DNA from 3 places in the Arthrobacter sp. Ld5 genome. Region 3 is predicted to be linked to each of the others. Evidence: riboswitches for the same ligand, from Rfam matches in the RefSeq annotation. Region 3 holds a riboswitch; each other region holds the start of a gene.
The links. A riboswitch is a leader RNA that binds a small molecule or an ion and turns the genes downstream of it on or off. The one in region 3 is predicted to bind S-adenosylmethionine.
Positions count from the first base shown of each region.

Region 1 (10,091 bases), on a different contig from region 3:
CCTGTTCTCCGGCCTCCGGCTGGCCCTCGCCCAGTCCTGGCTGTTCCTCGTGGCGGCCGAGCTCATCGCCTCGTCCATGGGGCTGGGCTTCCTGCTCACGGACTCCCAGCAGACGGGGCGCGTGGACCGCATCCTCCTCGCGATCATCCTGCTGGCGGTCATCGGCAAGACGACGGACGCCCTCCTCGGCGTCGCCGAACGCCGGGCGGTGCGACGGTGGGCATGAACACGGTGGGCGTGAAGGCAGCGGCCGCCGACGCGGGCGTGGCACCCGGAGCAGGGACGACGACGGACGGCCCCGACGCCGCCGGGGAGGAGGCCGCACGCCTCGCGTTCTGGGCGGACCAGGCCGCCCGGCTCGACTGGGACACCCCCTGGCACACCGTGCACTCCTTCGAGCGGGCGCTGCCGCAGGCGGACGGGACGCTCAGCGTCCCGTCCATCGAGTGGTTCTCCGGCGGCACCCTCAACGTCGCGGCGAACTGCGTGGACCGGCACGTCCGGGCCGGGCGCGGCGGGAAGGCCGCCCTCCACTTCGAGGGCGAGCCCGGCGACCGCCGCACCGTCACCTACGCGGAACTGCAGGACGAGGTGTCGCGGGCCGCGAATGCCCTGCTCGCACTGGGCATCGGGACGGGTGACCGCGTGGTCGTCTACCTGCCGGTCCTCGTCGAGACGGTGGTCATCACGCTGGCGTGCGCCCGGATCGGCGCCGTCCACTCGCTGGTCTTCGGCGGATTCTCGGCGGAGGCGCTGCGCTTCCGCGTCGAGGACACGGGCGCCAAGCTGCTGGTCACCACCGACGGCCAGTTCCGCCGGGGCTCGGCCGTTCCCGTGAAGGACAACGCCGACGCCGCGGTGGCCGGGGAGAACGCCATCGAGCACGTCCTCGTGGTGCGCCGCACGGGGAGCGACGTCAGCTGGACCGAGGGGCGCGACGTGTGGTGGCACGACGTCGTCGACACCGCGTCACCGCACCACGAGCCGGAGGCGTTCGACGCCGAGACGCCCCTGTTCATCATGTACACCTCGGGTACCACCGGGAAGCCCAAGGGCCTGGTGCACACCTCCGGCGGGTACCTCACGCAGGCGTCATGGAGTTTCGAGCACCTCTTCAGCCATCCCGATCCGGCGTTGCGCGAGCGCGACGTGCACTGGTGCACCGCGGATCTCGCGTGGGTCACCGCGCACACCTACGAGCTGTACGGGCCGCTCTCGAACGGGGCCACCCAGGTGATCTACGAGGGTACGCCGAACACGCCCCATCCGGGACGTCACCTCGAGGTCGTCGAACGCTACGGCGTCACGAGCTACTACACCGCGCCCACGCTGGTCCGCTCGCTCATGGGCTGGTTCCCGGACGGCGTCCCGGGCTCCTACGACCTCTCGAGCATCCGCGTGCTCGGCACGGTGGGCGAGGCGGTCAACCCCGAGGCATGGCGCTGGTTCCGCCGGAACCTCGGCCGCGACGAGGTGCCCGTCGTCGACACCTGGTGGCAGTCGGAGACCGGCGCCACCGTGCTCTCCCCCAGCCCCGGCGACACGGACTTCAAGCCGGGGTGCGCGGCCCGCGCGCTGCCCGGTGTCAGCACGCGCATCGTCGACGAGGAGGGCGCCGCCGTCCCTCCGGGCGTGCAGGGCCTGATCGTCGTCGACCGCCACGGCCCGGCCATGGCGCGCACCGTCTGGGGAGACCCGCAGCGCTACCTCGACTCGTACTGGCGGACGTTCGCGGCGCAGGGCTGGTTCCTGGCCGGTGACGGCGCCCGGTACGACGACGACGGCGACACGTGGATCCTCGGCCGCGTCGACGACGTCATCAATGTCTCGGGCCACCGCCTGTCCACGATCGAGATCGAGTCGGCGCTCGTGGCCCATCCCCTCGTCACCGAGGCCGGCGCGTGCCCCGTCCCCGATCCCCTGACGGGTCACGCCATCGCGGCGTTCGTGGTGCTGGCTGCCGGCGCGGATCCGGACGGGGACGTCGCCTCGACGCTCCGCGCCCACGTCGCGGCCGCGATCGGGCCCATCGCGCGGCCGTCCGCGGTCGTCGTCGTCCCCGATGTGCCGAAGACGCGCTCCGGCAAGATCATGCGCCGCCTGCTGACGCAGCTCTACGAGGGCTCGGCGCTCGGTGACACCACGTCCCTGCAGAACGAGGGATGCATCCCGGGCATCCAGGACGTGCTGGCGCGCCGCTGACACGGTGGCCGGAGAGGCGTTAAAAGAAGGAAGCGGCAGGTGCCCCGTCCAAGCACCTGCCGCTTCCCGCGTGTGGTTCGTTCCGGTATTTAGCCAGCAACCCGGACGAAAGTGGCTCCCGGAAGATCCGAGAGGGGGTGCTGCATGGTGAGGTTCCCACCGTTCATGCCGCTGCTGATGACCTGGCCGCCGCCGGCGTAGATGGCGACGTGGCCGGCCGTGACGACGAGGTCACCCGGAGCCGGGGATCCGACCTGGGTGCCGTAGTTGAGGAACTGCGAGGGGCCGAGGTCGCCCACGGAGATCCCCGCGGCGCGCAGTGCCTTCTCGGCCAGGACGGTGCAGTCCTGGACGGCACCGGCGGCGAGCTGGGCCTGGGCGGAGGCGAGGATCGTACCGCCGACGCCGGAGGAGGAGGAAGCAACCGGGGTGATCTTGGCGGACAGCAGGTTCACGCTCGGTGCGGGAGCAGCGGGCGCGGCCGGGGCTACAGCCGCAGCCTGCTGGACCGGTGCCACAGGAGCAGCGGGAGCCACGAACGCGGCGGGGGCGGCCTGGGGGACGGCCACGGGCACGGACACGGTCCGGGCGGGAGCCGTCGCGGCGCCCGTCGGGATGGTGACGGTGTCGCCCGGGAAGATGATGGAGGAGACGGACAGGCCGTTCGCCGTGAGGACGGCGGTCAGGTCGGCGCCGTAGCGTGCCGAGATGGCGCCCAGGGTGTCGCCGGCGACGACGGTGTGCGTCGTGGAGGCGGCAGCGGGAGCAACGGGGGCTGCGACGGGAGCGACGGCGGCGGCCGGTGCTGCAACGGCGGCGGGGGCCGTCGTCGTGCTCTGCGTGGTGTACTCGCCGGCGTTGGCCGTGCCCACGGCGGTGAGGGCGAGGCCCGAGGTGACGGCGGCGATGGCGACGGGGCGGCCGACCGCGGTGGCGTGGGCCTTGGCGGCGCGGGACAGGCCCTGCAGCGCGAGATTGCTGTCGACGTCGGCACGGTGACGTGCGGAAGTGATGTTTCGTGACATGGTGTTGTACCTCTCCCATGCCTGCGGGGTGAGCTGTCGGGTTCGGATGGGAGTCACCCGGCCGCGCGCATCACCGATGGGTGATGCGGTGCGACTTAACCCCGAGGACGCCTGCAGGTTGCCCTGCGCGCCCGGTGGAACTGATGGTTCCCCCGTCCCTGCCTTCGTGGTTGCGAACGTGTCCCGGACGACGGCAGGGCTCGGCAATCCGTCCAGGAGCGCCCCACGGTCGCGGAGGCACTCGCCGACAATACCCAGCGCCTCGCCGATTTGTCACATTTGAGTAACGGGAGGTAGGGTGCGCTCACTCGCGCAGCGCCCGCCAGCGGCGGAGCGCCACGATCGTCCCCGCCGCGCTGAGCGCGAGCAGCACCGCCTGCTGCACGTGGAACCGTCCCAGGACCTCCGCTCCCGGGTCGCCGACGGCCACCAGGATGCTGCTCGCCAGCGTGAGCGTCAGGGCGGCGCCGACGCACCAGAGCGTCTGCCACAGCCTCCGGTCCTGCGCCCGGCTCGCCGATCTCCAATCCTCCATCCCTCCACCCTAGGCGCCGGCCGGAGCGCCCGCGCAGCCACGGCGGTCCGCAGCCCGCAAGGCCCACCTCATACGGGGACACATGGTTTGGTTCTGCGCCCGCCCGGTGTCAGACTCGACCCGACCATCCCGAGCGGCCGAGAGATCTGGCTCACTGACGCCGCAGCAACCCTGGCCTCCGCGTTCCCGCGGCGACATGAGGGTGCTACTGCCAGAACGATGGAGGAGACCATGAGCATCGCCACAGCCGCCTCCGGCCCCCACCCCGATGCCCGCTCCGCGCCCGCGGCATCCCGACCCAGCAAGGCAGGTGCCTGATGGCAGAACGTTCCTTCGGCTTCCGCACGCGTGCACTGCACGCCGGCGGCACTCCCGACGCCACCCACGGCGCCCGGGCGGTCCCGATCTACCAGACCACGTCCTTCGTGTTCAAGGACACCAACGACGCCGCGAACCTCTTCGCCCTGCAGAAGTACGGCAACATCTACTCGCGGATCGGCAACCCGACCGTCGCCGCGTTCGAGGAGCGCATCAGTTCCCTCGAGGGCGGGATCGGCGCGGTGGCGACGGCGTCCGGCATGAGCGCGGAGTTCATCACCTTCGCGGCGCTCTGCCAGGCCGGCGACCACATCGTGGCCGCATCCCAGCTGTACGGGGGAACGGTCACCCAGCTCGACGTCACACTGCGCCGCTTCGGCATCGAGACCACCTTCGTCCCCGGGACGGACCCCGCGGACTATGCGGCCGCCATCCGGGACAACACCAAGGCGGTCTACGCCGAGGTGATCGCGAACCCCTCGGGTGAGATCGCCGATCTGGCGGGCCTCGCGAAGGTCGCCCACGACGCCGGGATCCCGTTCATCGTGGACTCCACGCTGAGCACGCCCTACCTGGTGCGTCCCATCGAGCACGGCGCGGACATCGTCATCCACTCGGCCACCAAGTTCATCGGCGGGCACGGCACCACGCTCGGCGGCGTGATCGTGGAGAGCGGTCGCTTCGACTGGGGCAACGGGAAGTTCCCCATGATGACCGAACCCGTGCCCTCCTACGGCAACATCCAGTGGTGGGCGAACTTCGGGGAATACGGATTCCTGACGAAGCTGCGCACCGAACAGCTCCGCGACATCGGGCCCTCCCTCTCAGCGACGTCCGCCTTCCAGCTCCTCCAGGGGGTGGAGACCCTCGCGCAGCGCCTCGACGAACACCTCGAGAACGCGCAGGCCGTCGCGGAGTGGCTGCAGGCCGACCCGCGGGTGGAATACGTCAACTACGCCGGACTCCCCACCCACGCGCATCACGAACGGGCGAAGACCTACCTTCCCCAGGGGCCCGGATCCGTGTTCAGCTTCGGCATCAGGGGCGGCCGCAAGGCGGGCCAGAAGTTCATCGAGTCGCTGCAGCTCGCCTCGCACCTCGCGAACGTGGGCGACTCCCGCACCCTCGTGATCCACCCGGGCTCGACGACGCACCAGCAGCTCTCGGCCGAGCAGCTCGCCGCGGCGGGCGTGCCCGAGGACCTCGTGCGCATCTCCGTGGGACTGGAGGACCTCGAGGACATCCTCTGGGACCTGGACCAGGCCCTCGAGATCGCGGTGAACGCCTCCGACGACGCGTTCGAGGACCTGCCGCAGGAAGCGGCCGGGGAGACCGACGGCGACGCCTCGGCGACGCGGGCAGTGGGAGTGGGAGCATGAGCGGCACCGACAGCGTGGTCCCGGAACGGACCTGGGAAGGCCCGACGGCGCCCGAACGGCTGAACCTGCTGCGGTCCGCACGATCGGTGGCGATCGTCGGCGCCTCGGACAAGCCCTCGCGCGCGTCCTACTTCGTCGCGACCTACCTGCAGTCCTCCTCCCCCTACCGCCTGTACTTCGTGAACCCGGTGGCGAAGGAGATCCTCGGCCGGCCGGCCTACGCGTCGCTGAAGGACCTGCCCGAGGTGCCCGACGTCGTCGACGTGTTCCGCAAGCACGACGACCTGCCGTCGGTACTGCAGGACACGCTCGACGTCGGCGCGAAGACGCTCTGGCTGCAGCTGGGATCGTGGCACGAGGACGTCGCGCGGAACGCCGAGGCCGCGGGCCTGGACGTGGTCATGGACCGGTGCATCAAGATCGAGCACGCACGCTTCCACGGCGGGCTCAATCTCGCAGGATTCAACACCGGCGTCATCTCCTCCAGGCGGCAGATCACCTCCTAGCGGAGGTCGGACACCTCCGGCGGGCCTGCCCCCTCGGACCCTTCGACGGCGGGCCGGCCGGTCTCGGGCCGGCCGGTGTCGGGCCGGTCGGTGTCGGGCCGGTCGGTGTCGGGCCGGTCGGTGTCGGGCCGGTCGGTGTCGGGCCGGTCGGTGTCGGGCTTGTCCTTAGCATGCTCCTCGGCGTGCTCGTCCACGGCATGCTCCTCGGCGGCAGGCGCGCCCGGCGGCCCGGGAGCCGGCGCCGCCGACCGGTCCACCGGCTGTCCCTCGACGGCCTGACCAGCCGGCCCGGGAGCTGACCCGGGAGCTGGCCCGGGCGCGCGGAGCCAGACGCTGCCCTGGGGTGCAGGCGTCGCATGTGCGTCCGAGCCCTTCCCGCGCGGGTCCGCGGCGGGACCGGCTGGAGGTCCCGACTGGGCCTGCTTCAGCAACCGGACCTCGGGACCCGGGGCGTCCACCTGACCGCTCCCGGGGGCGGGGGTGCCGGCCTTCCCGCTCCCGGGGACCGGGGCCCCTGGAGCCCGGTCCGCGGGCACGGGGCTCTCCGGCCCGGATGCGGAGCGACGCTCGGGTGCAGGCGACGATCCCGCCGGAGCGACCGGACGGTCAGCGGACCGTGGGACGGTCACCGGCGTAGCGGCAGCCGGTGGGACGGCGGCAGGGGCGGGCGGTGCCTGACGGGCAGGAGGAACAGCAGCAGGAGGCGCCGCAGGAGCAGACGGTGGCTCCGGGGCGGTCCCGGCGTCCGGCGGACCGTGTGGCGCGGCATGCACCACGGCCGGTCCGGCCCCTGGCACGGGTGAGTCGCCGTCGGCCGCCCGGTCCTTCGGCGCGACCTCCGGCGCCGGACGCGGCACCGCGACCGACGGCCCCGGCGTCGTGTGCGAGGGGGCGGGGATCTCCACGGGGGCCACGATGCCGTGTCCGCCGTCGTCCGGCCCGGCCAGCACGCCGGGCAGGGGGTAGGCCCGGTCCGCGTCGTCGCGGATGCTGAAACGCGTGATCGACTCGACGGCGTCCGTGAGCCCGTCGGTGAGGGCGGTGCCGGCCGCGACGCCGGACATCCCGATGCCCATGGACACGGCGAGTGCCCCACCGATGAAGGTGACGCGGCGCTTGTTGCGACGGGCCGCGGGCGCCTTGCCACCGTCGGCCATCAGCTGGGCGAGTTCGGCGGTGACCTCCGGCGCAGGCCCCGCCCCGAGGCTGCCGATGGTCTCGACGGCACGCACGAGGGCGGGATCCTCGGCGATGCCTGCCTCGTCGAGGAGATGCAGCACGGCGTCCTGCGACGGCGTCTCACGTCCGGTCATTGTGCTTCCGATTCATCGAGGTGAACGAGTTCCTTGAGTTTGAGCAGTCCGCGCCGCTGCAACTGCTTGACCGATCCTGCCGACTTCCCCAGGATCTCCGCGACCTGGTCGATCGGCAGCTCCGCCACGATGCGCAGCAGGATGACTTCTCGCTGCTCGGGGTTCAGCTGTCCGAGCAGCCCTCCTGCCCCGCCGATCGCCAGGTTGCCGAGCGCCACCGCCTCCGCGGAGTCGGTGGTCCGGGGATCGCCGTCGACCTCGTAGCCCACCAGGACGGGAGCACGCGCCCTCTTCCGCACCTCGTCCACATAGCGCGCGTGGGCGACGGAGAAGGTGAACGTGCGCAGCCCCGGCAGCCCTCCGGTGACCGAGTCCAGCCTGGAGAACACCGCGAGGAAGACTTCCTGGGTGAGAGCCTCCGGGTCCTCGGACCCACGTCCCACGAAGTACCCCAGGACGGCAGGGCTCAGCGATTGGTAGATGAGGGACAGGGCCGCCGGTTCGCCCGTCTGAGCGCGGGTGAGCGCATCAGCGGGCAGCGGTGAGACCACGATTCATCTAGTCCTTGTTCGGGCGGAACGGCCTCACCATCGTAACCGTCGCCTCCCGAGCGGGATCGAGAACCCGTCGTTCAGGTGCGAAAAAGGCCGCACCGAGGCCCGTTGGGGGATAAGCCTCGGTGCGGCGCTTCATTCAGGTAATCGACGGCGGGTCGGGGAAGGTTACGCTCGCCCCGGGATTTCTCGGAAGTTTCTGGAGAGTCCTATTTCAGGGCGTTCGAGGCGCGGCGCTTGTTGAAGACGTCGAACCCGACGGCGAGCAGGAGCACCATGCCCTTGATGAACTGCTGGACGTCGATCCCCACCCCGAGCAGCGACATCCCGTTGTTGAGCACACCCATGATCAGGCCGCCGGTGATCGCTCCGATGACCGTCCCCACACCGCCGGTCACTGCGGCACCGCCGATGAAGGCCGCCGCGATGGCGTCGAGCTCGAAGAGGTTGCCCGCCCCCGGGCCGGCCGAGTTGAGGCGACCGGTGAAGATGAGGCCCGCCAGCGCGGCCAGCACTCCCATGTTGACGAAGAGCAGGAAGTCGATGCGCTTGGTGTTGATGCCTGAGAGCTGTGCGGCCTGCAGGTTGCCGCCGAGGGCATAGATGTGGCGGCCGAAGACGGAGTTGTTCATCACGGCGCTGTAGCCGACGATCAGCACGCCGAGGACCACCAGGACGATCGGCGTCCCGCTGCGGGAGCTCGCGAGCAGATAGGTGAGGCCGAGGATGATCGCCACGATGAAGGCGAGCTTCGTGAGGAACCAGGCCTGCGGCTCGTCCTCGAGGTTCAGCCGGGCCCGGGTGGCCCGCCCGCGGAGCTGGGTGATCACGAGGAGTGCGACGGCGATGAGGCCGAGCCCCACGGTGGTCCAGTCGAGCAGGTTCGTCTCGGCCGGGAACAGCCCCGGGAACAGGAAACCGCCGCCGAGCTGCCGGTATTCCTCGGGGAAACCGGTGATGCGCTGGTTCTCGAGCACGATCTGCGTGAGCCCGCGGAAGACGAGCATGCCCGCGAGGGTGACGATGAACGCCGGAATCCCCACGTAGGCAACCCAGAAGCCCTGCCAGGCGCCCACCAGTCCACCGATGATCATCGAGGCGACGAACGCAGCCCACCAGGGGAAGTTCCAGTCCTGCACCATGATGCCGGACATGGCGCCCACGAACGCCGCGACCGACCCGACCGACAGGTCGATGTGCCCGGCCACGATGATCATGACCATGCCGATGGCCAGCAGGAGGATGTAGCTGTTCTGGACGATGATGTTCGAGACGTTGTCCGGCTGCAGCAGCGCGCCGCCGGTCAGTACCTGGAACAGGGTGACGATCACGAGGAGCGCCACGAAGATGCCGATCTGCCGCAGCCTGCCGGCGAGGAAGGACACCCCGTCCTTGACGGTGGGGGGCGGCGTCGTGACGACGGGGTCCTTGACGGTGGTTGCCATGGAATCAGTCCTTGTCCTTGGTCATGTAGTGCATGAGGAGTTCCGGTGTCGCCTGCGCGATGGGCACTTCGGCGGTGATGCGCCCCTCCGCGAGCGTGTAGATGCGGTCGCAGATCCCGAGGAGTTCGGGCAGTTCGGAGGAGATGACAATCACCGCTTTCCCCTCTCCGGCGAGGCGGTTGATGATCGTGTAGATCTCGTACTTCGCGCCGACGTCGATCCCGCGCGTGGGTTCATCGAGGATCAGGACGTCGGGGTCCGAGAACATCCACTTGGAGAGCACCACCTTCTGCTGGTTGCCGCCGGACAGCTTCCCGGTGATGGAGGTGACGGAGGGCGCCTTGATGTTCATGGAGCGGCGGTAGTCGCCGGCGACGACGGCCTCCTGACCGCCGTCCACCCACCCGCGCGTCGCGAGCTTGCCGAGGGCGGCACCGGAGATGTTGCGTTTGATGTCGTCGATCAGGTTCAGCCCGTAGCGCTTCCGGTCCTCCGTCGCGTACGCGATGCCGTGCCGGATGGCCTCCCCCACGGTCTTCGCGGTGATCGGCGTCCCGTTCTTGTAGAGCGTGCCCGTGATGCCGGAGCCGTAACTCCGCCCGAAGATGCTCATGGCGAGCTCGGTGCGTCCCGCGCCCATGAGCCCGGCGACCCCGACCACCTCGCCCGCCCGGACGGAGAGGTTCGCCGCATCGACGATCACCCGACCGGTCTCCTGCGGATGGTGGACGGTCCAGTCCTCGACCCGCAGCACCTCCTCGCCGATCGACGGCGTGCGGTCCGGGTAGCGACTCTCCATGTCACGCCCCACCAT
Region 1 is NZ_JBPKBO010000024.1:464,391-474,481, reverse strand. Features, by position in the region: gene ACSGDB_RS15285 (ABC transporter permease) at 1-226, shown strand, start outside; gene acs (acetate--CoA ligase) at 223-2,202, shown strand; gene ACSGDB_RS15275 (LysM peptidoglycan-binding domain-containing protein) at 2,292-3,227, opposite strand; cyclic di-AMP (ydaO/yuaA leader) riboswitch at 3,233-3,412, opposite strand; gene ACSGDB_RS15270 (hypothetical protein) at 3,532-3,762, opposite strand; SAM riboswitch class I at 3,884-3,988, shown strand; gene ACSGDB_RS15265 (O-acetylhomoserine aminocarboxypropyltransferase/cysteine synthase family protein) at 4,080-5,459, shown strand; gene ACSGDB_RS15260 (CoA-binding protein) at 5,456-5,965, shown strand; gene ACSGDB_RS15255 (hypothetical protein) at 5,962-7,278, opposite strand; gene ACSGDB_RS15250 (RNA polymerase sigma factor) at 7,275-7,829, opposite strand; gene mmsB (multiple monosaccharide ABC transporter permease) at 8,042-9,277, opposite strand; gene mmsA (multiple monosaccharide ABC transporter ATP-binding protein) at 9,282-10,091, opposite strand, start outside.
Region 1: linked by a shared signal. The riboswitch ahead of ACSGDB_RS15265 (O-acetylhomoserine aminocarboxypropyltransferase/cysteine synthase family protein) and the one ahead of ACSGDB_RS03335 (bifunctional o-acetylhomoserine/o-acetylserine sulfhydrylase) in region 3 are both predicted to bind S-adenosylmethionine.

Region 2 (10,091 bases), on a different contig from region 3:
TGGATCCGTGGTGAGCGCTCCCGGCTGGAGGATGGTCCAGGCGAGCTCCGAGTTGCGCAGGTGCTCATCGGCCGCAGCCTTCGACTCGGCGTAGGGGAAGAAGCTGTTGTCCTCCGGGACACCGTGGTCCTTTCCCGCTCCGAGGTAGGACACCATGACGTAGCGACCCACAGCAGCTTCCTGAGCGGCGTCCATCGAACGGATCGCCGCATCCCGATCCACGGCATACGTCGCTTCGGGACTTCCACCTCCTGCGCCGGCGGACCACACGACGGCGTCGTGACCACGGAACACATCCGCCATCTGCTGCACCGACAGTTCGGAGACGTCGGCCACGACCGGCGTTGCGCCTGCCTGCTCGACGTCGCCGGCATGATCCTGGTTACGGAAGATCGAACTGACCTGATGGCCCTGACTGGTGAGGATCTTCGTGAGGTGCAGTGCTACTTTTCCGTGCCCACCGATGATGGCTACGCGTGACATGGGAACTCCTTCTGTCGATCGACTGAATGCCTTGTCTTCGACGCTAGTCCCCGAACCCTCGCCCTGACCACCTCCGCCCAGGGGTTCTGCCGCGAGCGGAGGCCTATTCCCGCGGATCGTGATCAATGCTCCTGGCGCTCAGGGAACTGACGCGCGCAGCCCTCCGAGAACCATCGGATGCAGAAGGTGGACCAACGGAGCGGACGAACCGACACACGTCAGGGACGGACCGACTGGAGCCGGTACCGCGCACCACGGTGTTCCGCGGGCAACCGGTCGCCCTTCCCGAACAGCTTGTGCCGCAGGGTTCCCTCCGTGTACTCGGTCGGGTAGACACCACGCTTCTGCAGTTCCGGCACGACGAACTCGACGACGTCCTCGAAGGTCCCGGGGGTGATCGCGTAGGCGAGGTTGAAGCCGTCGACGTCGGTCTCCTCGACCCACGCCTGGAGCTCGTCGGCGACCTGCACACCCGAACCGACGAGACGCGGACCGAGCCCGCCGATCCCCGCCGATTCGGCGATGTCCCGCACGGTCCACGGCGAGCCGTCGTCGTTCACCTTCTGGAAGTTCGCGACAGCGGACTGGATGGCGTTGGACTTCACGTTGCCGAGCGGCTCATCCGGATCGTAGGCGGACAGGTCGACGCCGAGCCATCCCGAGACGAGGACGAGCGCTCCCTCATAGCTGACGTACTGCTGGTAGTCGGCATGCTTGGCGTGGGCCTTCTCCTCCGTCTCGTCCGTGATGATGGTGAGCAGCGTGTAGATCCGCACCGAATAGCGATCGCGGCCCTCGGCTTCGACCGCATCCCGGATCTTGCTGACCACACCCTTCAGCGCCTCCTTCGTGGGCGCCGCGACGAACACCGCTTCGGCATTGCCGGCGGCGAACGCGATGCCGCGGGAGGACGCTCCCGCCTGGAAGATGACCGGCGTCCGCTGGGGCGACGGTTCACTGAGGTGGATCCCCGGGACCGTGAAGTAGGTGCCGTCGTGGTCGATGTCGTGGACCTTCGCCGGATCGGTGAAGACACCGGTCTCGCGGTCGCGCACCACGGCGTCGTCCTCCCACGATCCCTCGAGCAGCTTGTAGAGGACCTCGAGGTACTCGTCGGCATGGTCGTAGCGCGCATCGTGCTCGAGTTGATCCTCATGGCCCATGTTGCGGGCAGCCGAGGGCAGGTAGCCGGTCACCACGTTCCATCCGACGCGTCCCTTGGTGAGGTGGTCAAGCGTGGAGAGCCGACGCGCGAAGGGATAGGGGTGCTCGTAGGCCGTACCGGCGGTGACGCCGAACCCGAGGTTCTCGGTGACGAGCGCCATGGCGGAGACGAGCAGGAACGGATCGTTCACCGGCGTCTGCGTCCCCTGCCTCAGCGTGGCCTCGTTGGAACCGCCGTACACGTCGTACGTGCCGAGGACGTCGGCGATGAAGATGCCGTCGAAAACCCCCTTCTCCAGGGTCTTCGCCAGCTCCGCCCAGTAGCTCAGGTCCTTGTAGCGCCAGGACTGGTCCTCGGGGTGGCGCCACAGACCGGGTGACTGGTGTCCTACACAGTTCATGTCGAAGGCGTTGAAGCGGATACGGCGCGGTGGTGTGGGCATGAAGAGTCCTCATGTCGGGGCACTGCCGTGGCGGAAGCGCCATACTTGCCCGCACTGTCCGTGCCGGGCCGAATCCTCACCTGGGGCACCCCACTACAGCGAGAGGGTTGCCGTCCAACGAACCAGGGTTTTGCGTTGGAGCTCTTGATTCTGGTCCCGAGCGTAGGTGGGTCGGCACGCCGTCGTCCACCCGTCGCCGTCACGGAGCGTCATCCGCCGGAGCACTTCCCCACCGCCCCGGGACATGCCCGACGGCGTCACGCGCCCCGCCCGCACCCCGCCCCGCCCGCGCGCCGCCCCGCCACCGCGACGTACCCGACGACGACAAACGACACCTACCCGATGACGGCGCACCGAACCTGCCCGACGACGCGCCACACCTCCATCCACGTGCATGACCACACCATGCAAAGAAAGTATTGCAAAGCTTTCTTTGCAAGTGCACACTGGTGTCATGGAAGAGACGACAGGCAGCACGGAGGGCCCAGCCGACGCCGGCAACCGCGTTCTGGATGGAGCAGCCCTCAAGGCGCTCGCCCATCCCCTCCGGATCCAGCTGCTCGAGGTCCTCTCCAGCTATGGCCCACAGACCGCCAGCAGCATCGGCAAGCGCATCGGGGAATCCAGCGGGTCGACGAGCTACCACCTGCGGCAGCTTGCGCGCCACAGCCTCGTCCGCGAGGTGGATCGCGGCTCCGCCCGGGAAAGGTGGTGGGAACGGCCCCCAGGCTCCCTGACGCTCAGCACCCCGGAGCTGGAGCAGGATCCCACGACCCGGGAAGCCACCCGCCAGGTGAACCGCCAGTTCGAACGCGGCCGTTCCGAAGCCCTCGCGGCCTTCATGGCCGGCGGATGCGAGTCCGTTCCACCCGAATGGGCGGATGCGGCCGTGATCGCGACCATGAACGCCTACCTGACGGCTGACCAGCTCGCTGCACTCACCCATGAGATGACCGGGATCTTGCGCGAGAAACTCGACGCCTACCGCTCCGAACCGGGTGCCTCCGGGACCCGGCCCGTCCAGCTCCACTTCAATGCCTTCCCCCTCATCGATCCCCAGGAGTCGTCATGACCAGCACGCCACTGACCGCCGGATACGTCGTCCTCACTGGACCGCCCCGGGGAGGACTCACGTCACGGGCCCTCATCCGTCTTGGCACCGCGTTCATCACGGCGGGATCCTCTCTCGCCTCGGCTGAGGGGAGCAATGTGGAGTTGTTCCACCGCCACCTCGAGCGCAGGACGGACCTGCGCGCGCTCGCCCACGGCGGCATCCACCTCATCTGACCCGTCGGCTACCGCAGGTAGGACGCTCCATTGACGTCGATCACGGTGCCGCTGACCCACGACGGAGCATCGCTCGCGAGCCAGCCGACCGTCTGCGCCACCTCCTCCGGCGTCGCGACACGGTTGAACGGACTCTGCGCACGCACCGCATCACCCTGCGGACCGTCCAGCACGGTTCTCCCCATGTCTGTCTCGACGAATCCAGGCGCGACGGCGGCGGCGAGGATGCCGTGCGGGGCGAGGGCGACGGCCAGGGACTGGGTCATCGAGTGCAGCGCCGCCTTGCTCGCGCCGTAGGCCGGCGTGACGGGCTCCCCCCGGTACGCACCCCGCGATCCGACACTGACGAGTCGGCCACCCTCCGGGCCGGCCGGCCGGTCGAGGAGATGCCGGGCGACGAGCCAGGCCAGGTTCGCAGGCCCCAGCAGGTTCACCTCCAGCGTGTGGCGCCACGCCTCCTGCCAGTCCTCGAAGGACACGGTGTCGATGGGATGTGCCTCGAAGATGCCGGCATTGTTCACCAGGACGTCGACCCCACCCAGTCCGCCCACGGCCTCGTCGACGATGCGCCTGCAGGTCTCGGGGTCGCCAATGTCGCCGACGACCGCCACATGGCCGTCGCCCGGCAGCGCGTCCCGTACAGCCGCGGCGGCGGCCCGGTCACGGCCGGCATGGACAGCGATGCGGTGCCCGCGTCCGGCGAGCTCATGGGCGACGGCGGCGCCGATCCCCCTGCTCGCACCGGTCACCAGGATGTTCGACGTCATGGTCCAGACCGTACATCGTGTGCGGCGCCGCACGTGGGAGCGCTGATCGTCGCGCGGAACGGCGCGCCCCGTTTCCGCCGGAGCGGAACACGTTGACCCCCGGTCGGCACGGATGCGAGGGTGACGGAATGAGTACCGACACCACCGAAGTCCGGATCAGCAACCACGAGGCGGAGAACCGTTACGTGGCCACTCTCGACGGCAGTCCCGTCGGTACGGCCGCCTACGAACGGTCCGGCGAGTCGATCACGTTCACGCACACGGTCGTCGACCAGGACGTCGAGGGCCGGGGCATCGGCAGCACCCTGATCCGGTATGCGCTCGACGACGCCCGCCGGCAGCACCTCGCCGTCGTCCCCCGGTGCGAGTTCGTGGCGGCCTTCATCCAGGAGCATCCCGACTACCAGGACCTGACGGTCTAGACCCCGCCGCCGATCCGCTCGCGCAGGCGGCGTCGAGGAGCCGCCGTCCCGGGCGAACCGGTGGCCGCCGTCGGACAGGAGGTCGGACAGGAGGTCGGACAGGAGGTCGGACAGGAGGTCGGACGGCGGGGGCCGGATGCCGGTCTAGAGCTGAATGCCCCGCGAGAGCGCGCCGTCGATCAGCAGGTTGGCGCCGGTGGTGCGGCTCGAGCGCGGACTCGCGAGGAACACGACGGCGTCGGCCACCTCCTGCGGGGTGCCCATCCGTCTCGTCGGGTTGAGGGCCAGCGCGGTCGCGAACAGTTCCGGGTTCCCCTCTTCGATACTCGGCCACACACCGCCCTCGTGGTAGGTGTTCCCGGGCGAGACCGTGTTGGCCCTGATCCCCTGCCCGGCGAGCTGATAGGCCAGTCCCGCCATGTAGGCGATCAGCGCCGTCTTCACCGTCCCGTAGGGGCCGGAGGCGAAGTCCACCTCACGGCCCGAGACGCTCGAGATCGCGGTGATCGACGGCGTCGCGCTGCGCGCCAGGTGCGGCAGCGCCGCCTTGACCAGACGGACCGTGCCCATGAGGTCGACCCGCAAACTCGCCTCCCAGTTCTCCTCGGAGTCCGCGATCGCGAGGGCGCTGACATTGCTGACCACCGAGTCGATGCCACCGAACTCGTCGGCGACGGCCGCGACCCAGCGCACGAGCGCCGGCCCGTCCCCGACGTCGACCACATGGCCGACCACTCGCCCACTGGAGGACGACAGCGCCGTCTCGGTCGCCGCGATCTCGTCGGCATCGCGGGCACAGAATGCGACGTTCGCTCCCTCTCCTGCGAACGATTCGACGATGGCGCGGCCGATGCCTTTCGTGCCGCCGGTGACGAGAGCGGTGGTGCCGTCGAGATGCAGGTCCATGGCAGTCCTTCGGTCGGTGATGGGTGGGGTCCCGGGATCAGTGGAGCTCGGCGCCCTGCCGTCTCAGGTGGGCGTGGAGGCCACCGTACGCATCGACGGCGGGGAAGAGCGCCTTGGGCGCTTTCACCACCACGCTGTAGTTGGCGTCGACGGCGTTCGCGATCGGGGCCAGGGCGGTCTGCGTCAGGAGCTGGTAGGCATCCAGCTGGTGCAACCCGAAGAGGTCCTGGAACCAGCGGATCATCTCCAGCTGACCGATCCGCCATGAGTCCTCCATGGGACGGGAGGACCCCACAGCCATCCAGTGGTAGTCCGTCTCGAGCCGCGGCCACGCCGGGGCGCCGCCCTTGATGAGGTCCACGATGATGGTCGAGTGCATCGCTCCCTCGACGGCGGTGCCGCAGGCCTCCCCCTCACCCTGGCGGTAGTGGCCGTCCCCGATAGAGAACAGTGCGCCCTCCACATTGACTCCGAGGTAGACCGTGGTGCCGGCCTTGACGTCCGGTGCGTCCATGTTGCCGCCGAACCGTTCGGGCACCAGCGACGACCGCACCTCCCCGCCGGGCGGCGCGACGCCGACGGTCCCGAGCATCGGCTCGAGCGGCAGTGCGACCTCGAAGTCCCCGCGGCGCGCCTGGAACCCGACCGTCCGCCGCTCGGTGTCGACGTGGTAGATCCAGGTGGTGTCGGGCAGGGGATCGTGCAGGGACGCGGTGCGGTCGGTGCTGGTGAGTCCCCCGAAGAACGGAATGGTCGCGGACGCCCCGTAGGACCGCGCCGGAGTGAGGTCGACGACGTGCAGGGCCAGGGTATCCCCCGGCTCCGCCCCCTCCACGTAGAACGGTCCGGTCTGCGGATTGACGAAGTTCAGATCCACCTTCTCGCCCGACACGTCGTCCACGGAGGTGAGCGCGTTGTTGAACGCGTCCTCGGACCAGAGGCGGAGTGCGGAGCCGGGCCGGACCGTCAGGACGGGAGCACTTCCCCCGAAGGTGTACACGAGCTGATCGCGCCGCGGGTGGTACTCGATGATCTCCATGACCGGATGCTACGGCGCCGCCCCGGGACGAACAAGGGTCGGACCACGAGGGCCGCGGGAGGGTCAGGCGCGGCCCTTCAGGATGAGGTTCCAGTAGACCTTCGGCAGGACGAACCGCTCCACCACGTACGTGAGCCGCCGCTCCCGCGCCAGGTCGTCCCAGCCGGGCACGGTCGGCATCGGAGCGTACTTGTCGTCGAACTCCGAGAAGACCACGGTGTTGTGGCTGACCACGAACGGGCAGGCCGAGTAGTGGTTGTACTTGGCCGTGGGCTTCTTTCCCTTGCGCACGGCGCGGAGGTTCTTGGCGAGCACCGTCGTCTGCATGCGCAACGCGGCCCCGGACTTCGAGTTCAGCGTGGAGGCTGCGTCGCCCAGCGACCAGATGTCCGGGAACCGCGGGTGCCGGAGGATCACGGGATCCACCTCGACGAACCCCGTGCGGTTGCCGGGTGCCGGCAGGTCCGTGGACTTCAGCCACTCGGGGGCGGACTGGGGCGGGACGGCGTGGAGGACGTCGTAGCCCAGGGTCTCCGAGGCACCGCTGACGGTGTTCGTCAGCTCGACGGTCCGGCCCTCCGGATCGACGGAGGCCAGTTCGGTGCTGTACCGGACCTCGATGCCGTACTCCTCGATCTTCCGGTCGAGTTCCTCGTCGATGATGTCCATCCCGAAGATGGTGGGCGTCGACACGGCGAGGACCACCCGGATGTCCTTGAGCACACCCTGGCGCTGCCAGTGGTCGCACGCGAGGTACATGGGCTTCTGGGCCGCGCCGTCGCACGACGCCGGTCCGGGCGGCTGGGTGAAGACGACGGTGCCGCGGGTCAGGTCCCTCAGCAGCTTCCAGGCCTTGGGAGCGAGCTCGTATTCATAGTTCGACGCGCCGTTGGGCCCCTCCATCGCCTCCTTGAGGCCGGGGATGGCGGTCCAGTCGTTCTGGATGCCGGGGCAGACGACCAGGTGGTCGTAGGTGACCGCACTTCCGGAGGCGAGCAGGACGGTGTTGGTGCCGGTGCTGACATCCGTGGCCTTGTCCTGGATCCAGGTGACCCCGGGTGGCATGACATCCGCCTGGAGCCGCACGGCCTCGAGGGCGTCCGCCGTCCCTCCCGCGATGTGCGAGAACAGCGGCTGATAGAAGTGCCTGCTCCGCGGCTCGATCACGGCGACGTCGTCGAACCGGTATCTGCGCAGCCGGCCGGCCAGGGAGACGCCGGCATTGCCGCCCCCGACGATCAACACCTGGTGGTGGCGTTTCTCGCCCGGCGCCGGGCGGACGGGGACGGTCTGGCCGGGCGGAAGGGTGCTCGTGCTGGTTCTCGTTCTGAAACGGATGACGGCTACCTCTTCTGTGTCGCCCTGCGCGGCCTGTCTCCCGACAGTACATCCCGGCACCGACCCCCGTCAGGGCACGTTCGGTGGAGTGGTCGGCCGACGCCGTCGCACTACTTGGTAGGCTCACGAGTCATGTCCTCCATCTACCTGGTTTCACCGGCAGGCCACCCGAATTTCGGTGACGAACTCATCGCTGCAGCCTGGCTGAGGCACCTGGCGGCGACGCGACCGGATGTCGACGTCTGGCTCGACTGCCCCAACCCCGGCCTGGCGTCCGAACTCTTCCTCGGCCTGCACCCACGACTGCACGTGACGAACACACTGTGGCGGTCCTGTTGGGAGGCTTCCTCGACGGATCTGGACGTCGTCATGCGCCGGGTCGCCGACCTGGTGACCAACTTCGGGTCACCGGCCTACGACCTCGGGCTGGAGCGGCTCCGGAAGGTGGAGAGCATCCATCTCCTGGGCGGTGGTTACCTGAACGACCTCTGGCCGTTCCACGCGGGCCTCGTGGCCGGCGCCGTCGCGGTGCAGTCGCTGACCGGCGCGAAGCTGTACGGTACCGGGCTCTCCGTGGTGCCCATGATCGACACGGGAACGCGCAGGGAGGGTGGTGACCATCCGGGGACCGTGGTCGAACTGCTGCAGCGCTTCGATCACGTCAGCGTCCGGGACCAGCCGTCGGCGGAGTTCCTCGGGGTCCCGCTGGGCCTCGACGACGCCTTCCTGGGCGTGCTGGAGGAGCGGGACAAAGGACTGGCCCGTGGTGGCGCCGACCTCGTGCTCTGCCTCCAGAGCGACCTGCAGTCGGAGGATCAGAGCAGGAAGGTGATCGACGGCGTCCGCGCCACCGTGGCGGCGGCCCGGGCCGAGGGCAGGACGATCCAGTACGTCGAAGCGATTCCCGGTGTCGACCGACCGGCCTTCGACGCGTTGGCGGACCTGATGGATCCCGACTCCTTCATCCCCTTCCTGTCCGTTTGGCGTGACGGGCTGCCGCTGCGGGCCGACCAGACGTGGCTCACCACGCGGTTCCACCTGCATTTCCTGGCCGCAGCAGCAGGCGCGGCCGGGACCGCCATCGGCGTCAAGGACGGCTTCTACGACGTCAAGCACCAGTCGCTGAGAGACCTCGGGACGGGCTGGTCCTACCTGCCTGCGTTCCAGCAGGACTCCGCCGGCGTCATCACACCCGGCGCCCCCGCCACGGGATTCACCGACGAGGTCGCGTCCCGGGCCGAGCAGAAACGCCAGGAGGCGCTGGACCTCTACCCCGCCGCCCCCGGAGCGGGCCGCGGACAGCCGGACGACCGACGTCGTTCCTCTGCCCTGCGCTTCGCCCGAGGGATCCGGACCGCGGTGCGGCAGGACGAGCGCACACGAGGCTGAGCGCGTCCCGCCGCGACGTCCTCGCAGCTCAGTCCCGGGCGTACCGCCGCACGAACGCGCCGAGGATGGCCGCCGGGTGGTCCACCGCGGATGCCTGGGCCCGCGCGATGTAGTCGTCGGCCTCCTCGGGCGGGAAGTACCCTGCGTGGCGGTAGGTCCTGATACGGCCGACGAGCGCCTCGACGTCGAGCTCGGGGTGGAACTGGGTGGCGTACACGTTCTCGCGCACGCGGAACATCTGCACGGGGCACGTCGCCGAGGAGGCCAGCAGCACCGCCGACGGCGGCAGCACGGCGCACGCCTCCTTGTGTCCCACATAGGCGGAGAACGACGACGGCAGTCCCGCGAGCAGCGGATCGGCCACGCCGTCGTCGGTGAGGGTGATGTCGATGGCGCCGATCGGCTCCGCGTACGTGGTGTCGATGACGGCACCCTGGTGCCGCCCGAGCGTACCGACGCCGTAGCAGGCACCGAAGAACGGGAAGTCCTCGGCGACCACCGTGTCGAGGAGCCGATGGAGTTCACTCTCGACGCGCACCTGCACCGCGCTCTTGGACTCCTGCGGGTCCGAGGAGTTGAAGGGACTGCCTCCGAGGAAGATGCCGGAATAGTCCGCGAGATCGAGGGCCGGCAGGGATTCGGCCTCGAGCCGGACACGCCGCAACTGGCCGTCGGCGAGGCCGCCGAAGCTCAGGAAGCTCCGGTACTCGGCGTCGGCCGCGTAATCGTCGGACCGGGTGGCCAGGAGCAGGAACGGTTTCACTCCTCGATGCTACTGGGGCGAGCAAGGCAAGCCGATCCTCCGTAGCCGGGCGAGGGAGCCGGTGCTTTACTGCTTCCATGACGGATATGC
Region 2 is NZ_JBPKBO010000003.1:106,297-116,387, forward strand. Features, by position in the region: gene ACSGDB_RS01790 (SDR family oxidoreductase) at 1-483, opposite strand, end outside; gene ACSGDB_RS01795 (LLM class flavin-dependent oxidoreductase) at 702-2,090, opposite strand; SAM riboswitch class IV at 2,127-2,240, opposite strand; gene ACSGDB_RS01800 (helix-turn-helix domain-containing protein) at 2,545-3,162, shown strand; gene ACSGDB_RS01805 (hypothetical protein) at 3,159-3,377, shown strand; gene ACSGDB_RS01810 (SDR family NAD(P)-dependent oxidoreductase) at 3,386-4,144, opposite strand; gene ACSGDB_RS01815 (GNAT family N-acetyltransferase) at 4,273-4,566, shown strand; gene ACSGDB_RS01820 (SDR family NAD(P)-dependent oxidoreductase) at 4,711-5,472, opposite strand; gene ACSGDB_RS01825 (acetamidase/formamidase family protein) at 5,510-6,511, opposite strand; gene ACSGDB_RS01830 (NAD(P)/FAD-dependent oxidoreductase) at 6,575-7,756, opposite strand; gene ACSGDB_RS01835 (polysaccharide pyruvyl transferase family protein) at 7,982-9,238, shown strand; gene ACSGDB_RS01840 (glutamine amidotransferase) at 9,267-10,001, opposite strand; gene ACSGDB_RS01845 (VIT1/CCC1 transporter family protein) at 10,079-10,091, shown strand, end outside.
Region 2: linked by a shared signal. The riboswitch ahead of ACSGDB_RS01795 (LLM class flavin-dependent oxidoreductase) and the one ahead of ACSGDB_RS03335 (bifunctional o-acetylhomoserine/o-acetylserine sulfhydrylase) in region 3 are both predicted to bind S-adenosylmethionine.

Region 3 (10,091 bases):
TAGGCGGGGTCGAGCCGGATGGCCTGCAGCTGTGCCTGGGCGAACGCTATCTGTTCGGCCGAACTGGCGGCGGTGCAGGCGATGACGGCGCACCGCTCCACGCGGCGCGGGAACATCAGGGCCCATTCGAGGGCCCGGGCGCCGCCCATCGACCCTCCCAGCACGGAGTGCCAGCGCCGGATGCCGAGCTGATCGGCGAGCAGGCTCTCCGCGCGGACGGCGTCCCGGATGGTGACGAAGGGGAACCGTGCACCCCAGGGCGCCCCGTCGGGGGCGGGACTGGCCGGGCCCGTGGAGCCGTAGCAGCCGCCCAGCATGTTGACGGACACCACGAAGTAGCGGTCCGTGTCCACCGTGCGGCCGGGACCCACGAGGGAGTCCCACCAGCCGTCCTCCTCCGACGCGCCCCGGGCGACGTGCGAGCTGCCGGTCAGGGCATGCTGCACCAGGACCGCGTTGGAGCCGTCCCGGTCGAGCCGGCCCCACGTCTCGAACGCCAGCTGGACGTCGGGCAGCTCACCCCCGGTCTCGAGGACCAGCGGCCCGATGGAGGCGGTGCGGAGCAGCCCGTCCCCGTCCGCGAGTGCGTCGTGGGTCGGGGCGGGCAGCGGAGCAGGAGGGTACGTGGTCACCAACCCTCAGGCCTCCTTGGCGGCGCGGAAGCCGGCATCGAGGTCCGCCAGGATGTCGGCGATGTTCTCGAGCCCGACGGACAGCCGCACCAGGCCTGGCCGCACACCGGCGGCGAGCTGCGCCTCCGCTCCCAGCTGGCTGTGCGTCGTCGACGCCGGGTGGATGACGAGCGAACGGACGTCGCCCACGTTCGCGACGTGCGAGTGCAGCTCGAGCCCGTCGACGAAGCGTTTCCCCGCCTCCAGTCCCCCGACGATGTCGAAGCTCACGATCGCTCCGGTGCCGTCCGGTCCGTACTTCCGCCCGCGGTTGTACCAGGGGCTCGAGGGGAGGCCGGCGTAGGTGACACGCTCGACGTCGTCGTGCCCCTCCAGCCACTCGGCGACCGCCTGCGCGTTCTGCACGTGGCGCTCCATGCGCAGGCTCAGGGTCTCCAGTCCCTGGGCGATCAGGAAGGCGTTGAACGGGGAGACGGCCGAGCCGAGGTCGCGGAGCAGCTGGACGCGGGCCTTGAGGATGTACGCGAGGTTGGCGCCGAGCGCGCTGCCCACCCCGAGGTCGCGGGCGTACACGAGCCCCTGGTAGCTCTCGTCCGGCGTGTTGAAGCCCGGGAACCGTTCGGGGTGCTGCGCGAAGTCGAAGGTCCCGGAGTCCACGATCACCCCGGCGATGGCGTTGCCGTGCCCGCCGAGGTACTTGGTGGCCGAGTGCACCACGATGTCCGCACCCCATTCGATGGGCCGGATGAGATACGGCGAGGCCAGCGTGTTGTCGACGATCAGGGGGATGCCGTACTCGTGGGCGACCGCGCTGACCCCCTCGATGTCGAGGACGTCCTGCCGCGGGTTGGAGACCACCTCACCGAAGAAGAGCTTGGTGTTCGGCCGGAGCGCCGCGCGCCACTGGTCGAGGTCGTCGGGGTCCTCGACGAACGTGGTCTCGATCCCGTACTTCTTCAGCGTGTGCCTGAACAGGTTGTAGGTGCCGCCGTAGAGACTGGGGCTGGCCACGATGTGGTCCCCGGCCTCCGCGATGTTCAGCACCGCGAAGGTGCTCGCGGCCTGTCCGGAGGCCAGCAGCAGGGCACCGACGCCGCCCTCGAGGCTCGCGATGCGGGTCTCGACGACCTCCTGGGTCGGGTTGCCGATCCGGGTGTAGATGGGCGCGAGTTCCGTCAGGGAGAACCGGTTCGCGGCGCTCTCCGCGCTCGGGAAGACGAACGACGACGTCTGGTAGATGGGGAGCGCGCGCGCCCCCGTGGTCGGGTCCGGCACCTGGCCGGCGTGGATCTGGCGTGTCTCGAAGGACCAATCGTTGGACATGGCGCTCCCTCTGATCAGGGGCTCCGCCTGTCCGGCTCCCGCCGGTGCCGCTCGGGAAGACCGGACCCGCAGGAGCCCGCGCTTGAACGGCGCCGATGGGACGCCGGACCTGGTCTTCACCCGGGGCACCCCACCGCGGTTGGAGGGTTGCCGGCCAGCAAGCCGGGGCTGTGTGCTGGCACTCATGACCTGCCTTCATGAAAGCCGATCCGGAGGGGATCCGGCAAGCGTGTGACCCTCCATGAAGCCGCCCGTGGGCACGCTCCCGATCCGGTCGAAGGACACCCGCCCGGGAGTAAGGCAAGCCTTAGTCGAGACGCACATCACTTAGTGCCAAGATAGCCGCATGCGTCTGGACCATGTATCTTATGCCTGCGAACCCGATGGACTTGCCGCGACGGCCGAACGGATCTCGGCCAAGCTCGGCGTGGAGCCGGTGAAGGGTGGTGTGCACCCCCGCTTCGGCACCCGCAACATGATCTTCCCCCTGGTCAACGGCCAGTACCTGGAGGTCGTCGAGGTGCTGAACCACCCGGCGTCGGACAAGGCCCCGTTCGGCCAGGCCGTCCGTGCACGCTCCGAAGCCGGCGGTGGCTGGATGGGCTGGTGCGTCGCCGTGGACGACCTCGCGCCGTTCGAGGAGCGCCTCGGCCGCAGTTCCGTGCCCGGCAACCGCAAGTTCCCGGACGGCCAGGAGCTCACCTGGCAGCAGATCGGCATCAAGGGGCTCATCGCCGACCCCCAGGTCCCCTACCTCCTCCGCTGGGACGACGGCACCGAGGACCTCCACCCCTCCAAGGCCCGCCCGGCCTCGGTGAAGCTGGACTGCCTCACCATCGCCGGCTCCTCGGAGCGCGTGACCGACTGGCTCGGGACGGACGTGGAGAAGACCCTCGACGACGTCCAGGTGCAGTGGATCGCCCCCAACGGGACGCCCGGCGTCATGTCGGTGACGTTCGAGACCGACAACGGACGCGTCGAGATCTGACCGTCGGTTCCCGCACGCCTCAGGCGCGCGTGTAGGTGAGGCAGTCGGCGGCGTCCGCGCCGGGACCCACCTGGATGGCCGGCGCCCCGCAGAGCAGGTCGTGGTTGTACCTGCACTCGGAGCGCTGGCAGGCACCCACGTGGGCGATGACCTTCGGCAGCCCCCCGCTGACGGAGGTGTCGACGAACGTGGCGCAGGACGCGTGCTCCTCGCTGCCGGCCACCGTGATGGCGACGGCGTTGCAGCCGTCGTGGTTGAACGAGCAGGCGCGGACGCTGCACTCGGTGACGCTGGGGCTGTCCGTGACGCTGATCATGTCGGTCATGATTCCTCCTGGCTGATCCGAGGGACGGCCCTCGGGCCGCCGTCGTGCTGGATGCCACCAGCGTAAGCCCGCGCCGGACCGACAATTTAGTCATGGTTCTCGTGCGCAATCGGCGCCGGCGGGGTCATGCCCGCCGACTCACGCGCCGATCCCCAGGGCCGGCCCCAGCAGCGCGTAGCCGACGAATCCCGTGATGTCGATCAGCGCGTGCGCGATCACGAGCGGCAGGACCCGCCGCGTCCGCGTGTAGAACCAGGTGAAGAGCAGGCCCATCAGGACGTTCCCGATGAACGGGCCGAACCCCTGGTAGAGGTGGTAGCTGCCCCGGATGAGGGCGCTCGTGACGATGATCGCAGGCGTGGACCAGCCGAGCTCCCGCAGGCGGATGAACAGGTAGCCCACCACGATCACCTCCTCGAGCACGGCGTGCCGGAGCGCCGAGAGGACCAGCACGGGGATGGTCCACCAGTAGTCGTCGAGCGCGGCCGGCGCGAGCGCCGTCGTGATCCCGAGCGCACGGCCCCCCGTGTACACCCCGAGCGTGCCGACGGCGATGACCGCGGCGAGGCCCACCCCGGCACCGATGGTGCGCAGCGGCTGCTCGGCCGTGAGCCCCAGGCGCCGCACGGCCGAGACACCGGGACCGCTGAGCAGGAACAGGACGAGCGCCACGGGCATCAGGGCGAAGAAGATGTCCAGGAGCTGGTAGGCGAGGTCGAAGTACTCGCGCTCGTTCAGCACCGGGTTCAGCGTGGTGGTCTGCCCGGCGAGCGGCCCGCGCGTCAGCTTGTCCGTCAGGCTCACGACGGCATACACGCCCGACTGCCCGAGCGAGAGCCCGAAGACGATCAGCAGTTCGGCGGTGATGCGCCGTCTCGAGTCCGGACCCGCAGGGCCGTCGGCGGGCGGGGCGGTGGAGGACGAGGATCCGGCGGTCATGACGCTATCCTGCCAGCGGAGGCCGGCGGGTCCCACCATCGTTCACCGGACGCGGGTGCCCGCCCGCCAGACGGCGTGCACGAGCGGCATCCCGGGCCGGTAGGCCAGGTGCGTGGCGGACGGCGCGTCCAGCAGCTGCAGGTCCGCGCGGTGCCCGACGGCGAGGGATCCTATGGCGCGCAGGCCGTCGGCGTCGTCCCCGGTGTGGCGCCGCAGCGCCAGGGCTCCGCCGTACGTCGCGGCGCGGACCGCCTCGTGGACGGTCAGCCCCATCTGCAGGACGGCGGTGGCGACGCAGAACCCCAGGGAACTCGTGTAGGAGGTGCCGGGATTGCAGTTGCTCGCGAGGGCGATCCGCGCCCCGGCGTCGAGCAGGCGCCGCGCGGGAGCGAACGGCTGGCGCGTCGAGAGGTCGCAGGCGGGCAGGCACGTGGCGACGGTGCCCGGCACGTCGTCCGCGCCGGGCACCGCCCAGGTTCCGGCGAGCGCGTCGACGTCGGCGTCGGAGAGGTGGTTCACGTGGTCGACGCTGGCGGCGCCGAACTCGACGGCGAGCGCGACGCCGGCTCCAGGACCGAGCTGGTTGCCGTGCACGCGCAGGCCGAGGCCGGCGGCGGCGCAGGCCGCGAGGACCCGGCGTGACTGGTCGGGGGTGAAGGCCCCCCGCTCGCAGAAGACGTCGGCCCAGCGCACGTACGGGCGGACGGCGTCGAGCATCGGCCCGCACACGAGGTCCGTGTAGTCCTCGGCGTCCGCCCCCGCCGGCACGAGGTGCGCGCCGAGGAACGTCACCTCGTCCACCACGCCCGCCGCGATCCGCGCACCGCGCGCCTCCTGCGCGACGTCGAGCCCGTAGCCCGTCTTCGTCTCGAGGTAGGTGGTCCCGCCGGCGGCGGCCTCGGCGACGCGGGCGAGCAGGAGCCGCGTGAGGTCGTAGTCGCCCGCCGCGCGTGTAGCCTCCACAGTGGTTGCGATCCCGCCGGCGGCATACGCCTCCCCCGCCATCCGGGCCTCGAACTCGGCCGTCCGGTCCCCGGCGAACACGAGGTGCGTGTGGCTGTCCACCCAGCCGGGCAGCCCGGCCCGGCCGCGGGCGTCGTACGCATCGTCCGCCGCGGGGGCCCGGGCGGCGGGGCCGATCCAGCTGATCCGCTCGCCCTCGAGGACCAGCGCGGCGTCGCGCAGCACGGCGCCGTCGGCGTCCTGCGTCATCAGTTCACGGATGTTCGTGACGAGCAGGGACATCAGTGCCGCTCCCCGGGATCCGCGGCGTCGAGGCGCGCGATCGCCGCGGCCAGCAGCGGGCCGGGGTCCCCGAGGGTCGCGTGGACGCCGTCGCTCGCCGTCCGGACTCCCCCGACGACGACGCCGGTGACGTCCTGCGCCGTCGCCGTGTACGCGAGCTGCTCCCAGGAGGAGCCGGCGGTGCGCGCACTGTGCGGATCGACGGCCATGAAGTCGGCGGCCAGACCGGGGCCGAAGCCCGCCCCCGGGCGTCCCTGCGATCGTGCTCCGCCGAGGGACGCGATGCCGTGCAACCGTTCCGGGTCGAAGTGTCCCCGCCGGCCGGTGCGCAGGCGCTCCCCGTGCTCGAGGGCCCGCATCTCGAGCCAGGGATCGACGACGGCGTGCTGGTCGGAGCCGAGGGCGAGCGACGCCCCCGCGTCGAGGAGGTCCCCGGCCGGCCCGAGCCCGTCCGCGAGGTCCGCCTCCGTCGTGGGGCAGAGGACGATGCCCGCCCCGGCATCTCCGAGGAGTGCGATGTCGTGCTCCGCGACGTGGGTGGCGTGCACGGCGGACAGCCGCCCGGTGACGAGCCCGTGCCGGTCGAGCAGTTCCGTGGGGGTGCAACCGGTGGCGGCGAGGCAGTCCTCGTTCTCGGCGGGCTGCTCGGACAGGTGGACGTGCAGGGGCATCTCGGGGGGCAGGCGCTGCGCGATCACGGCGAGGTCCCGCTCCGGCACCGCGCGGACGGAATGGAGGGCCGCCCCGACCGTGACCTGGTGCGCGGGGTAACGCGAGGAGACCGCGGTACGCAGCGTCGCGAGCCGTGCGAGCCACCGCTCGGCGGTCCCGTCGGAGAATCGCCGCCGGGCCGCCCCGAGCGGTGTCCCGAAGCCCCCGGCGAGATAGCAGGTGTCGAGCAGGGTCAGCCGGATGCCCGCGCGGACGGCGGCCCGGGCGAGGGCCAGCTCCATGGCGTGCGGCCCGCCGTCGTCGCGGCCGTCCTCCCCGGACCCCTCACCGTACGGGGTGCCGTCGGGACGGTGGTGCACGTAGTGGAACTCGGCGACGCTGGTCCAGCCCGCCACCACCATCTCGGCGTACACCGCGGTAGCGAGCTCCTCGTACAGGGCGGGGGTCAGCGCGTCCGCCGCGCGGTACATCGTCTCCCGCCACGTCCAGAACGTCCCGCCGCGGTCGTGGGTGCGCCCGCGCAGGGCACGATGGAACGCGTGCGAGTGCGCGTTGGCGGCGGCGGGGAACACCACGCCGTGCAGGACGACGTCGCCCGCCCGGGCCGGGACACCCGGCCGCACGGCGGTGACCCGTCCGGCGTCGTCCACCTCGACGCGGACCGCCTCCGCCACGCCCTCGGCCCCCCGCCACGCGTGCTCGCACCAGACGCCCTTCACGGGAGATGCCCGGTCACAGGAGGTCGTCGAGGACGTCCGCGAGCGCGGTGGCCCCGGCGTCGGCGTCATCGCGTTCCACGAACTCCTCGGGTGAGTGGCTGACACCGGTGGGGTTGCGGACGAACAGCATGGCGGTCGGCGCGACGGCGCCCAGGATGCCGGCGTCGTGCCCCGCGCCGGTGGGCAGGGTCGGGGCGCCGGGGAAGGAGCGGCCGAGGGCGTTGCCGAGGGTGCGCTGCAGGGCGCCGTCGAAGTGGACGGTCCCGCTGCGCGACTCCTCGGTCAGGGTGGCGCGGCAGCCCTCGAACGCGCAGATCTTCTGGGCCTGGCCGTGGATCCGCTCGAGCAGGGCGGCCGTCACGGCGTCCTCCTCGTGGCGGACGTCCAGCCAGAGGTCCACGCGGGAGGCGATGACGTTCGTCCCGCCCGGCACGGGCTGCAGCCGGCCGACGGTCGCCCGGGCGCCGTCCTGCTCCGCGGCGGCCTTCCGGACGGCGAGGACCACCTGGGCGGCGGCGACCATGGGGTCGGCGCGGTCGGCCATGAGCGTGGTGCCGGCGTGGTTGCCCTGGCCGGTGATCGACAGGCGCCAGCGGCCGTGGCCGAGCATGGTGGAGCCGATGGCCACGGCGGAGTCGAGGTCGATCAGCCCGCGACCCTGCTCGACGTGGAGTTCCACGAAGTCCCCGATCCGCCGGATCGCCTCCTCGTCGCGGCCCAGGTGCGAGGGGTCGATGCCCGCGGCCCGGGAGGCCTCGGCGAAGGTGGTGCCGTCGGTGTCCGTGAGGGCCCGGACGGCGTCGGGGTCGAGGGTGCCGGTGAGCAGCCGGGACCCGAGGCAGGAGACCCCGAACCGGGAGCCCTCCTCCTCGGGGAACACGGTGACCGCGAGCGAGCGCTGCGGCTGGACCCCGCGCTCGCGCAGCAGGTCGAGGGCCACCAGGGCGGACGCGACGCCGAGCGGGCCGTCGAACGCGCCTCCGCCGGGCACGGAGTCGAGATGGCTGCCGGTGACGAGGGCTCCGTCGCGGCTGTCCGTGGCGTCCCACCACGCCCAGAGGATCCCGTTGCGGTCCGTCTCCACGGCCAGCCCGCGGGCCTCGGCCTCCCCGGTGAACCACTCGCGCAGCGAGGACTCGGCGGGTGTGTGGACGCCGCGCGAGTAGCCCCCGCGGGTGGTGTCGCGGCCGACGTCGCTGATGGAGTCGAGGACTGAGGAGACGGTCTGCACGGGGATACCTTCCGGTCGGGAGTCTTCAGGATTGCATGGGGATGCGGACCCCGCGCTCCGCCGCGACCTCGCGGGCCCGCTCGTACCCGGCGTCGACGTGCCGGATGACGCCCGTCCCGGGGTCGTTGGTGAGGAGCCGTTCCAGTTTCTGCGCCGCGAGGTCCGTGCCGTCGGCGACGGAGACCTGTCCGGCGTGGATCGACCGGCCGATCCCCACCCCGCCCCCGTGGTGGATCGACACCCAGGTGGCCCCGGAGGCGGTGGTGAGGAGGGCGTTGAGCAGCGGCCAGTCGGCGACGGCGTCGGAACCGTCCGCCATGGCCTCGGTCTCCCGGTAGGGCGAGGCGACGGACCCGGAGTCGAGGTGGTCGCGGCCGATGACGATCGGGGCGGACACCGTGCCGTCGGCGACGAGCCGGTTGAACAGCAGGCCCGCCTTGGCCCGGTCCCCGTATCCGAGCCAGCAGATCCGGGCGGGCAGGCCCTCGAACTCCACGTGCTCCGCCGCGGCGTCGAGCCAGCGGTGCAGGTGCCGGTTGTCTGGGAACAGTTCCTTGAGGGCGGCGTCGGTGACGGCGATGTCCGCCGGGTCCCCGGACAGGGCCACCCAGCGGAACGGGCCGAGCCCCTCGCAGAACAGGGGCCGGATGTAGGCGGGGACGAACCCGGGGATCTCGAACGCCCGGCCGTAGCCGCCCTTGCGGGCCTCGTCGCGGATCGAGTTGCCGTAGTCGAAGACCTCCGCGCCGGCGTCGAGGAAGCCGACCATCGCCTCGACGTGCAGGGCCATCGACGCCTGGGCCTTCTTCGTGAAGCCGTCCGGGTCCGCCGCGGCCTCGCGCTCCCACTCGTCGACGGCGATCCCCTCGGGCAGGTAGCTGAGCGGGTCGTGCGCCGAGGTCTGGTCGGTGACGATGTCGACGTCGAGCCCGCGCCGGAGCAGCTCCGGGAAGACGGTGGCCGCGTTCCCGACCACGCCGACGGACAGGGCCCGCCGCTCGCGCTTCGCGGCGAGGACCTGCGCGACGGCGTCGTCGAGGGTGTCCGCGACGGTGTCCAGGTACCGTTTCGCGATGCGGCGGCGCAGGCGCGCCTCGCTGACGTCGACGATGAGGACCACCCCGCCGTTGAGCGTGACGGCGAGGGGCTGGGCGCCGCCCATCCCGCCGCAGCCCCCGGTCAGGGTGAGGGTGCCGGCGAGGCTGCCCCCGAACCGCTTGCGTGCGATGGCGGCGAACGTCTCGAAGGTGCCCTGGAGGATGCCCTGCGTGCCGATGTAGATCCACGACCCCGCGGTCATCTGCCCGTACATCATCAGGCCCTCCGCCTCGAGGCGCCGGAACTCCGGCCAGGTGGCCCAGTCCCCCACGAGGTTCGAGTTGGCGAGCAGCACGCGCGGCGCCCAGGGGTGGGTGCGGAAGACCCCGACGGGCTTGCCGGACTGCACGAGCAGCGTCTCGTCGTCCTCGAGCGTGGTCAGGGTGCGGACGATGGCGTCGTAGGCGTCCCAGCTGCGGGCCGCCCGGCCCGTCCCGCCGTACACCACGAGGTCCTCGGGACGTTCGGCGACCTCGGGATCGAGGTTGTTCATGAGCATCCGCAGCGGCGCCTCGGTCTGCCAGCTCTTCGCGGTCAGCTGCGGGCCGCGGGCGGCCCGGATGGACCGGGAGGGGTCGTGGGTCGGGGAGGTGGGGGTGGTCATGCCGGTTCTCCTGTCAGATCCTCGGGCGCCGGGGCGGCGCCCGCGCCGGGCTCCGCCAGGAGGGCCGCGGCCTCGCGTGCCACGAGGGCGCCGATGCGGTGGGCCTCCGGCCCGGTGATGCGGTAGCTGGGGACGACCACGCTGAGCGCGGCGACCGTCCGGCCGCCCGGCGAGACCGGCGCGGCGATGGCGGTGACGTCCGCCTCGACGCCGTCGCGCACGACGACGAAGCCGCCGTCCGGGGGCCCGCCGGTGAGCACGGCGCCGACCGCGGTGTGCTCGAGCGGGATGCTGCGACCCACCCAACTGGCGTGG
Region 3 is NZ_JBPKBO010000005.1:165,084-175,174, forward strand. Features, by position in the region: gene metX (homoserine O-acetyltransferase MetX) at 1-632, opposite strand, end outside; gene ACSGDB_RS03335 (bifunctional o-acetylhomoserine/o-acetylserine sulfhydrylase) at 639-1,955, opposite strand; SAM riboswitch class IV at 2,029-2,145, opposite strand; gene ACSGDB_RS03340 (VOC family protein) at 2,302-2,943, shown strand; gene ACSGDB_RS03345 (DUF1540 domain-containing protein) at 2,963-3,268, opposite strand; gene ACSGDB_RS03350 (CPBP family intramembrane glutamic endopeptidase) at 3,407-4,207, opposite strand; gene hutI (imidazolonepropionase) at 4,250-5,452, opposite strand; gene ACSGDB_RS03360 (formimidoylglutamate deiminase) at 5,452-6,843, opposite strand; gene ACSGDB_RS03365 (allantoate amidohydrolase) at 6,857-8,074, opposite strand; gene hutU (urocanate hydratase) at 8,100-9,776, opposite strand; gene ACSGDB_RS03375 (IclR family transcriptional regulator) at 9,773-10,091, opposite strand, start outside.